One region of the Serratia sp. CoH_122_TC_1 genome, then DNA from elsewhere that is predicted to be linked to it. Evidence: predicted binding sites of a transcription regulator. Region 1 holds the regulator's gene; the other holds the start of a gene.

Region 1 (6,949 bases):
GTGGCGTCTATCGCCACCTTTAGAAACTTTATTATTCCGGCCTGAACCGGAATCCATCATGGCTAAACAGTATCGTTATCCGGGCTGGAAGTCACGCCAGCCGGGCGTTACTCGGTGATGATTTGGTAAAGCTCTTCGTCACTTTGCGCGGCACGCAGGCGACGGCATACGGTTTTGTCGGCCAGGCGCTTGGCGACCAGGGACAGGGTATGCAAATGGGTTTTACATTGATCTGCCGGTACCAGTAAGGCGAATAGCAGATCGACCGGCTGGTTATCAATGGCATCAAAGGCGATAGGTTGGTCGAGACGGATAAACACGCCAACAGCCCGCAATGTGTCCTCTTCCAGTTTGCCATGGGGAATGGCGATACCGTTGCCGATACCGGTGCTGCCCATACGCTCGCGGGTGAGAACCGCGTCAAACACCACCTGTGGTGACAGGTTTAGCTGCTTGGCGGCCAGTTCGCTGATAATTTCCAAAGCGCGTTTCTTGCTAGTGCAATGGACGGCGCTTCTGGTGCACTCGATGTTTAAGACCGAGCTTAATTGCATTGTTTCGTTGTTCATCTCATCTTCACTTAAAACCACACCAGCAAGCAGGCTTGTGAGGTGATTTTTCGCCTGTTGGCTTATCGGCGCGGTACCCATAGACAAACAGGTAACGCGCCGATGGCCGAATCTACGTTTGAGCCGAATCCGCGGACGGAAACGGCCCAGAATGTCAGTGTTGCTTCAGTTTGTCTTTATGTTTGTTCAATTGACGTGCCAGTTTGTCGATCAGGGTATCAATTGCAGCATACATGTTCTCGTCTTCCGAGGTGGCGTGCAACTCGCCTCCATTCACGTGCACCGTTGCTTCCGCAATCTGTTGCACTTTTTCCACACTAAGAACGACATACACCTGATTTATGCGGTCAAAATACTGTTCGAGTTTAGCGAACTTGGTGTTCACGAACTCACGCAATGGTTCGGTGATTTCGATGTGGTGTCCGGTAATGTTGAGCTGCATAGTGTCTTCCTTCTCAATAGAGGTCAAACCAACTGTTTACGCTGGTTGGACGGCGGGATGGACAAAGACTCTCGGTACTTGGCGACGGTACGCCGCGCCACGATGATCCCCTGATCGGAGAGCAGGGTAGCCAGCTTGCTGTCGCTGAGCGGTTTGGCGGGGTTTTCCGCCGCGATCATTTTCTTCACGACTGCCCGGATCGCCGTAGAGGAAGCCTCGCCTCCGCTGTCGGTATTCACATGGCTTGAGAAGAAATATTTCAATTCGAAAATGCCGCGCGGACTGTGCAAAAACTTTTGCGTAGTCACGCGTGAGATTGTCGATTCATGCATCTCCACGGCCTGAGCGATGTCCGCCAGTACCATGGGTTTCATAAATTCTGCACCTTGCTCAAAGAAGGCCTGTTGCTGCTCGACAATGCAGCGTGAGACTTTCAGTAAAGTGTCGTTCCTGCTTTCCAGACTTTTGATCAGCCATTTGGCTTCCTGCAGATTACTGCGGATGTACTGTCCGTCGCTGTCGTTACGCGCGCTGTTGCCCATGGCGGCGTATTGCTGGTTGATCTTCAGCCGTGGAATGCTGTCACTGTTGAGCTCAACCGTCCAAACATCTTGCACTTTGCGTACCAGCACGTCTGGGATCACGTACTCAGACTCGCCGGTATTGATCGACTGGCCCGGACGCGGATCGAGTGACTGAATCAGCTGCATCGCTTCTTTCAGTGTATCTTCTTTTGAGCGCGTTGTTCGCATTAGGCTGCGAAAGTCGTGGTTGGCCAGCAAGTCCAGGTGTTCACTGATGATCAGGCGTGCTTCAGCCAGATAGGGCGTGTCTTCGGCATACTGGGAAAGCTGAACCAACAGGCAATCACGCAGATCGCGCGCGGCAACGCCAACCGGATCAAAACGCTGTACGCGTTTCAATACGGCTTCGACTTCGTCCATTGTCACATTTTCGTCACCGATGCTCTCCAGAATGTCTTCCAGCGGCACGGTGAGATAACCGGTGTCGTCGACAGCGTCAACGATTGAGGTGGCGATGGCGGCATCCGTATCGGAAAACGGTGTGAGATCCACCTGCCACATCAGATAGTCCTGCAGGGTCTGGGTGGTTTCACCTTGATAAACCGGGAGTTCATCATCGCTGTAATCAGTACGGGTACCGGAGGGGGTACCCGCCGTATAGATTTCATCCCAGGTAGCGTCCAACGGCAGCTCTTCCGGCATGTCTTTCTGTTCTAGCGCTTCGCGGGTGTCCAAACCTTCGGTTTCGAGGGTTTCTTTGGTTTCGATTTCTTCGTGCAGGTCAGTCTGTTCAAGCAATGGGTTGCTCTCTAACGCCAGCTGTATCTCCTGCTGGAGTTCAAGCGTGGACAACTGCAACAGGCGGATAGCCTGCTGGAGTTGGGGGGTCATAGCCAATTGTTGGCTAAACCTGAGTTGCAAACCTTGCTTCATAATCTTCTGTTTACTTCCGTTAACCGTCGCCCAATGGGCGCGCTGGTACTCAGAGGCGGAATTCTTCGCCCAGATAAACGCGTTTCACCTGCTCATCGGCCAGAATAGCATCCGGCGTGCCGTGAGCAATCAGTTTGCCCTGGCTGACAATGTAGGCGCGTTCACATACGTCCAGCGTTTCGCGCACGTTGTGGTCGGTGATCAGCACGCCCAGGCCGCTATCACGCAAGTGCTCGATAATCTTTTTAATGTCGATAACGGAGATGGGGTCGACCCCGGCGAAGGGTTCATCCAGCAGGATGAATTTCGGGTTGGCCGCCAGGGCTCGGGCGATCTCCACGCGGCGGCGTTCGCCACCGGACAAGGCCTGGCCCAGGTTGTCGCGCAGATGGGAGATATGGAACTCTTCCATCAGCTCTACCGCACGGTCTGCTCGCTGTTCGCTGCTGAGGTCATCACGGATCTCAAGAACGGCCATCAGGTTGTCATACACGCTCAGGCGGCGGAAGATTGACGCTTCTTGCGGCAGATAGCCGATACCACGACGCGCGCGCGCATGCAGTGGCAACAGGCTGATGTCTTCTTCGTCAATCACGATACGCCCGGCGTCGCGTTGAACGATACCCACCACCATGTAGAAGGTGGTGGTCTTACCGGCACCGTTCGGCCCCAGAAGGCCGACGATTTCGCCGGATTTCACGTTCAGACTGACGTCTTCAACAACTTTGCGGCCCTTGTAGGCTTTCGCCAAGTTTTCTGCGATGAGTGTAGCCATAAGTGATTAGTTACTCTTCTTTTGCCCGTTTTTGTCTTGCAACTGCGACGGTACCAGAACCGTAGTCACGCGTTTGCCTTTATCGCTAAACGCCTGCATTTGCTGCTGTTGCACCAGGTAGGTGATGCGATCGCCTTTTACGTTGCTGTCGAGCTGTTCCAGATAGGCATTCCCGGTCAGGGTCACTAACTGCGAGGCGACATCGTAACGGACCTTTTGGGCATGGCCTTTCACCGGCTTGCCACTGTCTTGCATCTGGTAAAAAGTCACTGGGTTACCAAAGGCTTCAATGTAGGTTTTGTTCTGATCGCCGCCCGGCCGAGTCACCACGACCTTGTCCGCCTTGATATCGATGGTGCCTTGCTTAATCACCACGTTATCAGTAAAGGTGCTGACGTTGCTCTGCATATCCAGAGACTGTTTCAGTGAATCAATGCTCACCGGTTGATTGGAGTCGGACTTCAGCGCCCAAGCGGGGGCGCTGGCGGCCAAAATCAAGCTGCCGATCAACAGATTACGGCGTTGTTTTTTGGTTCTGAATTTCATAGTTGGTCTTAACCTTATCAATCAGCTCAGCGGTTTTGGTCCGCAGGTTCCCACGCATTTTCATGCCGTTAGAGGTGAAGTTCGTCCCGTAGAGTGTCACTTCGTCATCCGAAGACACATCCTGGGTCACCAGGTTCACCTGAGCATTATCTGTTTTAATTTTTTCCAGCTGTGAGGTGGTGGTCAGGCTATTCACCTCGACATGGCCGTAAAGATACAGCATCCGATCTTTAGTCAGTTTGGCGCGATCGGCGCGAACTGACCAGGTAGCCACCGCGTTTTCATCAAACAGCGTCATCACTGGCTGGGTAAACCAGCTTAAATCATCGGCGGTATAATACTTCACATCTTCCGCTACCAGCTTGTAACTCAGCTTGCCGGTCGGATTGTACACTATGGTGACCGTGTGCTGGCTCTGGTAAGTCGGGTCCTGACTGTTCACCGGCCCTGGGACCGCGTCATTATTGAAATCAGCCATGTTCCAGCCAATCAGCGCCAATGCGATCACCGCCAGCAAAAGGGTGATCCAAAGTTTGGTTTTACTCATATCGACAGCCCTTTGGCGTCCTCCAGCTTGTTCTGAGCCAAAAGAATAATGTCGCACAGCTCGCGCACCGCGCCGCGGCCGCCGGCAATGCGGGTAACGTAGTGGGCGCGTGGCAGCAGCAACGGATGTGCATCTGCGACCGCAACGGCCAGGCCAACTTGCGCCATCACCGGCCAGTCGATCAGATCGTCACCAATATAGGCGACCTGATCTGCCGTAAGCGACAGTGTATCCAACAGTTCACGGAAGGCCAAAAGCTTATCGGATTGCCCCTGATAAAGGTGGGTGATACCGAGGGTATTTGCCCGGTCTTCCAGCAGCTTGGCGGAACGACCGGTGATGATCGCCACCTCGATATCTGAGGTTTTCAGGCAACGGATACCGTAACCGTCACGGACGTTGAATGCTTTTAATTCTTCGCCATTGTTGCCCATGAAAATCAGGCCGTCTGACAGCACGCCATCGACATCACAAATCAGCAGGCGGATTTTCCCGGCACGCGCCATGACATCTTGTTCTACAGGCCCGTAGCAGGTTTCAACCAGACTCATTGAGTTCTCTTCCATAATTAAACGACACCGGCGCGCAGCATGTCATGCATATGTACCACACCCAGCAATTGGTCGCCATCGGCAACCAGCACCGCGGTGATATGACGTTGTTGCATCAGATTTAACGCGTCGACGGCCAACAGGTTTGGGCGTACGCGGATGCCGCCCAGCGTCATGACATCGACAATCCTGGCGTCGTTGAGGTTAATGCCCATATCAAATATCCGGCGCAGGTCACCGTCGGTAAAGATACCGGCGATCTTCATCAGATCGTCACAGATGACCGTCATGCCCAGATTTTTACGGGTGATTTCCAGCAGCGCGTCGCGCAAAGAGGCGTCGGCACTGACATGGGGAATTTCGTCGCCGCTGTGCATAATGTCGCATACACGCAGCAACAGTCGGCGGCCCAGAGCACCGCCTGGGTGCGAAAGGGCAAAATCTTCCGGTGTGAAACCACGGGCTTTCAGCAGTGCGACGGCCAAGGCGTCACCCATCACCAGCGTCGCCGTGGTGCTGGTGGTAGGAGCCAGACCCAACGGGCAGGCTTCCTGTGGCACCTTGATGCACAGGTGAATATCGGCCGCTTTGCCCATCGAGCTGTCTGGGTTGTTGGTCATGCAGATCAATGGGATTTGCTGGCGCTTCAACACCGGGATCAACGCCTGGATTTCGTTAGACTCCCCCGAGTTTGATATGGCGAGCACGATATCTTGCGTAGTAACCATTCCAAGGTCGCCGTGGCTGGCTTCGGCGGGATGAACAAAGAACGCAGGTGTGCCTGTGCTGGCAAAGGTTGCAGCAATTTTGCAGCCGATATGCCCGGATTTACCCATGCCCATCACGACCACTTTGCCACTGCAACCGGCAATCAGCTCGCAGGCGCGGGTGAAGTCTGCATTGATGTATTGACTGAGCTGAGCCAGCCCGTCACGTTCAATCTGCAGCACTTCTTTGCCTGCCTGCTGGAAATCAAAGCCCGGTTGCAACTGAATGTTTGACATACTCATTCCCGTCGGTTTAGCCGAAAGTACTGAAAGGGTTAAAGAACAGCACCGCAAGATACGCAATAAAACCACATAATAACAGAGCGCCCGCCAGATGGCCGATGCGATGTTTCCGCCCAATACACAGGGCACTCAGCACAATGCTGACTGCCAGCATCACCCAGTAATCGCGATGGAAGGCGGCAGCGTCGACGCTGCCCGGGGACAGCAGGGCGGGAACCCCCAGCACGATTACGGTATTGAAAATATTGGAGCCGATGATATTACCAATCGCCATATCATCCTCACCCTTTAGTGCCCCGGCAATGGAGGTGGCCAGTTCAGGCAGGCTGGTTCCAATAGCAATAATGGTCAAACCGACAACCAGTTCACTCATACCGAAATAGTGCGCAATCACCGTGGCGTTATCGACCACCATTCTGGAAGACAGTGGCAGAATGATAAACGCCAACACCAGCCACAGCACCGCGACGGTATTGCTGCTGTCCTGTGGCAGTTCGGCCATTTGCTCTACGGTCAGGCTGTCATTGCCTTCACGCTGCGCCAGTCGGGCAATTTTTAACATCAATAGAATAAAGACCGCGGCGGCGGCCAACAGCACCACGCCATCCAACCGGCTCAAGGTGCCATCCATCAACACGAAACCGCACAGTACTGTGACCGCCAACATCAGCGGCAGTTCGCGCCGCAACACTTCGGAACGTGCCGCCAGAGGGTGTATCAGCGCGGCGACCCCCAGTATCAGCAAAATATTTGTAATATTGGAACCTAATACGTTCCCAACGGCCATATCTATTTGCCCGTTCAGCGCTGCTGTCGTTGATACGAACAGCTCCGGTAAGGACGTGCCGATACCTACGATGGTCATGCCGATGATCAGCGGCGGCACGCCAAGTGAACGAGAAATTACTGCAGCACCGTAAACTAAGCGGTCTGCGCCATACACCAGTAAAAATAAACCAACGATTAATAACGCTATCGCGAGAAACATGCAGGGTCCTTTGTTGGGTATTATCCCGGTTCGTTGGTTAAAAGCCGTAATTCGGCTATCTTGC
Region 2 (6,949 bases), on a different contig from region 1:
CACAGCAGAAGCTGGATATCCTGCAACAGACCATCGCCTCCCTGACCGAATCGGGTTACCAGTTTATTGGCATGGACCACTTTGCACGCCCAGATGATGAACTGGCGGTGGCGCAACGTGAAGGAAAGCTACACCGTAATTTCCAGGGGTATACCACCCAGGGCGACAGTGATCTCTTGGGGCTGGGGGTTTCGGCCATCAGCATGCTGGGTGACAGCTATGCGCAGAACCAGAAAGAGCTGAAAACCTATTACAGCCGCGTTGAAGCGCAGGGCAATGCACTGTGGCGCGGCCTGGCTATGACGGAAGACGATTGTTTGCGGCGTGAGGTGATCAAAACGTTGATTTGTAACTTTAAGCTGGACTACCTGGCAATAGAACAGCCGTTCGGCATCAGTTTCGCCAGCTATTTTGCTGAAGATTTGCAACTGCTGGCACCGTTTGAACGTGACGGGTTGGTGGAACGCAACGAGCAGGGTATCCGTGTTACGCCACGTGGCCGGTTACTGATCCGCAATATCTGCATGTGCTTTGATATCTACCTGCGTCAGCAGGCGCGCACGCAGCAATTCTCTCGGGTTATTTGAGGAATAAAAAAACAGCCGCATTAGCGGCTGTTTTTTCGATTAACTATTTAACTCAAAAAATTAATCAGTGCTGCGCACAGCACCGCAGCCACGGCTGCCTGTGGCGTGTGGCTGGCAGCGGAGCCAAGCGCTGCACCTTGGGAAATGAATGCGACAAATGAGTCCAGCATCGAGAGCCTCCAGAGTGTGCGCTTCGATCATACTGCTGCCTTACTGGCTGTAAAGCCTGACATAGCGGTTTTTTTGTGCGCCAGATTGCGTTTTCTATAATCAATCACGCAAACTATTCCATTCCCAACTCTTTTAATTTACGCGTTAACGTATTGCGGCCCCAGCCCAGCAAACGTGCGGCCTCCTGCTTATGCCCTTGGGTATGACGCAGTGCCGTGGTGAGCAGCGTGCGTTCCATTTCAGGCTGTGCTTCTGACAGCAAGTTTTGATGACCGGAGCGCAGTGCGCGGTCGGCCCACTGTGCCAGCAATGTGGCCCAGCTGTCTGGCAGACTGTGGCTGGTGGTTTCTGGCGCAGAGGTCTCAAACAACTCACTCGGCAGATCCTGAATCAGCACCTCTTGCCCGGCGGCCATCACGGTTAACCAGCGGCAGGTGTTCTCCAATTGACGCACGTTGCCTGGCCACGGCAGACGAGTCAGAGCCGTTTCGGTCTCTGGATGCAAATTCTTCGCCTCAACGCCCAGCTCTTTTGCTGCCACCTGCAGGAAGTAGCGCGCCAGGCGCGGAATGTCCTCACGACGCTCACGCAACGGCGGCAGGTGTACACGTATCACATTGAGACGATGGAACAGATCCTCACGGAATTTGCCTTCTTGTACGCGTAATTCCAGGTTCTGGTGTGTCGCGGCGATGATACGAACGTCTACCTTAACCGGGGCATAACCGCCGACCCGATAGAATTGGCCATCTGCCAGTACCCGCAGCAAACGGGTTTGAACATCCAGCGGCATATCGCCGATTTCATCCAGGAACAAGGTTCCGCCGTCAGCCTGCTCAAAGCGGCCCTGACGGATCTGATTGGCACCGGTAAAGGCCCCCTTTTCGTGACCGAACAGTTCAGATTCGATCAGATCTTTGGGAATAGCGGCCATATTCAATGCGATAAAAGGCGATTTGACGCGCGGGCTGTGGCGGTGCAGAGCATGAGCCACCAGTTCTTTACCTGTGCCGGATTCACCGTTGATCAACACGCTGATCGACGAGCGTGATAGACGTCCGATAATACGGAACACATCCTGCATTGCCGGGGCTTCGCCGATAATATCCGCTACCGGATCGTTAGCTGGCTGGCTGCGCGCCGGCTGTTGTTGTTCCTGATAATGACTGATAGCACGTTCGACCAGTGCGACAGCTTCATCGATATCAAAAGGTTTTGGCAGGTAATCAAATGCCCCTTGTTGATATGCGCTGACAGCGGCGTCCAAATCCGAATGTGCCGTCATTATGATGACCGGAAGCATAGGGTGGCGCTGCTTTATCTGCTTGAGTAATGCAAGACCATCCATGCCGGGCATGCGGATGTCAGACAGCAACACGTCAGGTGTTTGCGTGGACAGGGCTTCCAACACCTCATTGCCACTCTCGAAGGTCACGCAGCTCACACCCGCCCCAGTGAGTGCGCGTTCAAGCACCCAGCGGATGGAGCTATCGTCATCGACGATCCAGACTATCCCTCGTTGCATAGAAAACCTCACTGACGAATAGGCAGGTACACCGAGAATTCGGTATGTCCTGGCCAACTGTTAAATTCAATTTTTCCGCAATGTTGATCAATAAGATTACGGGCGATGGATAAACCCAAGCCGGTTCCGCCTTCGCGGCCACTGACCATTGGGTAAAACAGCGTGTCTTGTAACTGCGCCGGCACGCCGGGGCCGTCATCCTCTATATCGATACGTGCTGCCAGCCGGTAACGACTGCCATGCAGGGTGATCTGGAACGCGGTGCGGGTACGCAGCGTGATGGTGCCGCCAGCCGGCCCCAGTGCCTGCAGAGCGTTACGGGTAATGTTCAGCAGAACCTGTTCGATTTGATCCGGATCGTGTGCCATTTCTGGCAGGCTGGGGTCGTAATCACGGACCAGCGTCACGTTATCGGGTTTCTCGAGAGCCACCAGTTGGCAAACGCGTTCTGCGACCTGATGAATACTTTGGGTAATGTGCTGGCCAGGCCGTTGTGGGCCCAGCAGGCGATCAACCAGGTTGCGCAGGCGGTCGGCCTGTTCAATGATGACCTTGGTGTATTCGGTCAGTGATGGATCAGGCAGCGCTTTGGCCAGCAACTGTGCCGCGCCCCGTAAACCACCCAATGGGTTTTTGATCTCGTGTGCGAGACCACGGACCAAATCACGCGCGGCAACTTGTTGTGCGTGTTGTAACTGTTCCTGACTCAGGCGGCGTTGGTTATCCATCGGCGCCAGCTCGACCAAGATGTAGCCTTCAGGCAGCGCCTGGGCGGTCAAAGAGAGGATGTGCGCACGCCCGTCAACCACCAGGGTCACTTCGTTATCGGTAAAGCCCTGACCGGCGTGCAGGCTCTCACGCATCAAATCGACGTTCAGTGAGAAGTAGCCGAGCAGATCGGGTAACGGCGTACCGAAAAGTTTACGGGAGCTCTGTGCCAGCAGTTGTTGTGCTGCCGGATTGGCGTAATGAACCGCCAGTGAGTCATCCAACAGCAGAATGCTGTTAATGAGCGAATTGAGGATCTGCCCTGCGTCGGGCAGCTTGCCAGTTGCCATATATGCCCTTCATCTTTCAAGACGCAGCGTTGTTGGCTGCTCTTACTCACACCAGTCACTTGGCAGACCAAGCTCCTGTCGGTTGGCTCGGTTGCCGCCTAGCTGCACCTTGAAATTCATTGGGCATAGCAGACGACTGCACCTTTTTAGTGCATTTATCCTACTCCATCCGTCATGTACGCGGTATGGAATAGTTTTGCAGAAAATATGGTGGAGAAAAAAACCCATCCGAAGATGGGCAGAAAGTTTCCACGGCAACAAAAAAGACAACTAAATCTGGGCGCCGTCCGCAGACGGCGCGGTAAAACTTAAACGCTGTAGTAGAGTTCGAATTCAACCGGGTGTGGCGTCATGCGAACACGATCCATTTCTTCTTTACGCAGGTCGATATAAGCGTCGATCGCGTCGTCGGTGAAGACGCCGCCACGGGTCAGGAACTCGCGGTCTTCGCTTAATGCAGCCAGCGCTTCATCCAGGGAGCCTGCAACTTTTGGAATTTCAGCTTCTTCTTCCGGTGGCAGGTCATACAGGTTTTTATCCATGGCATCGCCAGGGTGGATTTTATTAATCACACCGTCCAGGCCTGCCATCAGCAGAGCTGCGAAGCACAGGTATGGGTTAGCTGCTGGATCCGGGAAGCGAGCTTCGATACGACGCGCTTTCGGGCTAGCAACTACCGGAATACGGATAGAAGCGGAGCGGTTACGGGCTGAGTAAGCCAGCATGACCGGGGCTTCGTAGCCTGGGACCAGACGCTTGTAAGAGTTGGTGGTCGGGTTGGCCAGGGCATTGATTGCTTTAGCATGCTTGATGATACCGCCGATATAGAACAGGGCAGTTTCAGACAGGCCGCCGTATTTGTCGCCAGCGAACAGGTTCGTGCCGTTCTTGGACAGAGACATGTGGCAGTGCATACCAGAACCGTTATCACCGAACATTGGCTTCGGCATGAAGGTCGCTGTTTTACCAAATGCGTGAGCCACGTTGTGAACCACGTATTTGTAGATTTGGATTTCGTCAGCTTTTTTGGTCATGGTGTTGAAGCGGGTTGCCACTTCGTTCTGACCTGCAGTTGCCACTTCATGGTGGTGCGCTTCAACAACCAGACCCATTTCTTCCATGGTCAAACACATGGTAGAACGGATGTCTTGTGAAGAGTCGACCGGAGGAACTGGGAAGTAGCCGCCTTTCACTGCCGGACGGTGGCCTTTGTTGCCGCCATCGTATTGGGTGCCTGAGTTCCATGCGCCTTCGATATCGTCGATAGCCACGTGGGAACCACGGATGCTGCTGCCGAAACGAATGTCATCGAACAGGAAGAATTCTGGCTCTGGCCCGAACAATACGGTGTCCGCAATGCCGGATGAACGCAGGAAGTCTTCTGCACGCTTGGAAATGGAGCGTGGGTCACGGTCATAGCCTTGCATGGTGCCTGGCTCAAGGATGTCGCAACGAATAATCAGGGTAGATTCTTCGAAGAACGGGTCCAATACCGCCGTGCTGGCGTCTGGCATCAGCACCATGTCAGATTCGTTGATACCTTTCCAACCGCCGATCGAGGAGCCGTCAAACATTTTACCTTCTTCGAAGAAGTCGGCATTCACCTGGTGAGCAGGGATGGTGACGTGTTGTTCTTTACCCTTGGTGTCAGTGAAACGCAGGTCTACGAATTTCACTTCATGCTCATTCAGCATCGTCAAAACGTGTTCAGCGGACATACTTAACTCTCCCGGATTTATCATTGTCGTCGTCGTGGAACGAATCTGTGAAACTGGCTTTTTTTGCCTTGAAAAGACTAAAGCGAAAACTGTGCCAACTTTGCGAAAGCGTGTTAAACGCCTTTCTGTGCGGGTTTTGCACAGAATGAGTATGCACCATTAGTGACGTATTGCACTTAAATGGTGCAATCAGTGCGAGGTGGGGCACTGTAATGGTGCAAAAGTGCACCAGATGATGCTTTTTGCACCGTGAAAGGGATCACATACTGACCTGTACACAGTTGTTTATAAGAGACTGTTGTGATCTTGTTTAGTCCCTCGCTTAATACGTGTACAATAGCGCGCTATTTCTAATGCCTGAGGCAAAGCTGTGATCGAAAATTTGCGTAACATCGCCATTATTGCCCACGTTGACCATGGTAAAACCACCCTGGTTGATAAGCTGCTGCAACAATCCGGTACTTTCGGAGAGCGTGTAGAAGCCACCGAACGCGTAATGGACTCCAACGATTTGGAGAAAGAGCGTGGGATTACCATCCTCGCAAAAAACACCGCCATTAATTGGAAAGACTACCGCATCAACATCGTGGATACCCCAGGACACGCCGACTTCGGCGGTGAGGTTGAGCGTGTGATGTCAATGGTTGACTCGGTGCTGCTGGTTGTGGACGCAATGGATGGCCCAATGCCGCAAACCCGCTTTGTGACCAAAAAAGCGTTTGCTAATGGTCTGAAGCCGATCGTGGTAATCAACAAGGTTGACCGTCCAGGCGCACGTCCTGATTGGGTTGTTGATCAGGTCTTCGACCTGTTCGTTAACCTCGACGCGACCGACGAGCAGCTCGACTTCCCAATCATCTATGCTTCTGCACTGATGGGGATCGCGGGTACTGACCACAATGAGATGGCGGAAGACATGACCCCGCTGTATCAAGCGATCGTGGACCACGTGTCTGCACCGCAGGTTGAGCTCGAAGCACCGTTCCAGATGCAGATCTCTCAGCTGGACTACAACAACTACCTGGGCGTGATCGGCATCGGCCGTATCAAGCGCGGTAAAGTGAAGCCAAACCAGCAGGTCACTATCATCGATAGCGAAGGTAAAACTCGCAGCGGTAAAGTGGGCAAAGTGCTGGGCCACATGGGTCTGGAGCGTATCGAGTCGACCCTGGCTGAAGCGGGCGACATCATCGCTATCACCGGTCTGGGCGAGCTGAACATTTCCGACACCATCTGTGACACCTCTGCAGTGGAAGCACTGCCAGCGCTGTCTGTCGATGAGCCAACCGTAACCATGTTCTTCAACGTCAACACCTCACCTTTCTGCGGTAAAGAAGGTAAGTTCGTGACTTCACGTCAAATCCTTGAGCGTCTGAACAAGGAATTGGTGCACAACGTTGCGTTGCGTGTTGAAGAAACTGAAGATGCTGACGCATTCCGCGTATCTGGCCGTGGTGAACTTCACCTGTCGGTTCTGATCGAAAACATGCGTCGTGAAGGTTTCGAACTGGCGGTATCCCGTCCGAAAGTTATCTTCCGTGAAATCGATGGTCGTAAACAAGAGCCGTTTGAGAACGTGACCTTGGACATCGAAGAACAGCACCAGGGTTCAGTCATGCAAGCCATGGGTGAGCGTAAAGCTGACCTGAAAAACATGGATCCAGACGGTAAAGGCCGTGTGCGTCTCGACTACGTGATCCCAAGCCGTGGCTTGATTGGCTTCCGTAACGAGTTCATGACCATGACCTCTGGTACCGGTCTGCTGTACTCCACCTTCAGCCACTACGACGATGTGCGTCCGGGTGAAGTTGGCCAGCGCCAGAACGGCGTGCTGATCTCTAACGGCCAAGGCAAAGCGGTAGCATTCGCCCTGTTTGGTCTGCAAGATCG

The links. The regulator sigma-54, encoded in region 1, starts transcription at its own class of promoters, with help from an activator protein. The targets are predictions, from matches to a motif close to GTTGGCACANNTTTCGCTNT.
Region 2: glnA (glutamate--ammonia ligase) is a predicted target of sigma-54. The motif match lies at 5,139-5,158, and genes of this name have one in related genera.

What each region holds. Positions count from the first base shown of each region.
Region 1 covers NZ_JBXWLA010000005.1:141,579-148,527, forward strand. The annotation lists gene ptsN (PTS IIA-like nitrogen regulatory protein PtsN) at 108-569, opposite strand; gene hpf (ribosome hibernation promoting factor) at 724-1,011, opposite strand; gene rpoN (RNA polymerase factor sigma-54) at 1,035-2,468, opposite strand; gene lptB (LPS export ABC transporter ATP-binding protein) at 2,518-3,243, opposite strand; gene lptA (lipopolysaccharide ABC transporter substrate-binding protein LptA) at 3,250-3,789, opposite strand; gene lptC (LPS export ABC transporter periplasmic protein LptC) at 3,758-4,336, opposite strand; gene kdsC (3-deoxy-manno-octulosonate-8-phosphatase KdsC) at 4,333-4,887, opposite strand; gene kdsD (arabinose-5-phosphate isomerase KdsD) at 4,905-5,891, opposite strand; gene AC2FC2_RS08275 (calcium/sodium antiporter) at 5,908-6,885, opposite strand; gene AC2FC2_RS08280 (hypothetical protein) at 6,906-6,949, opposite strand, start outside.
Region 2 covers NZ_JBXWLA010000019.1:106,726-113,674, reverse strand. The annotation lists gene hemN (oxygen-independent coproporphyrinogen III oxidase) at 1-587, shown strand, start outside; gene AC2FC2_RS22000 (YshB family small membrane protein) at 635-757, opposite strand; gene glnG (nitrogen regulation protein NR(I)) at 871-2,283, opposite strand; gene glnL (nitrogen regulation protein NR(II)) at 2,292-3,341, opposite strand; gene glnA (glutamate--ammonia ligase) at 3,650-5,059, opposite strand; gene typA (ribosome-dependent GTPase TypA) at 5,430-6,949, shown strand, end outside.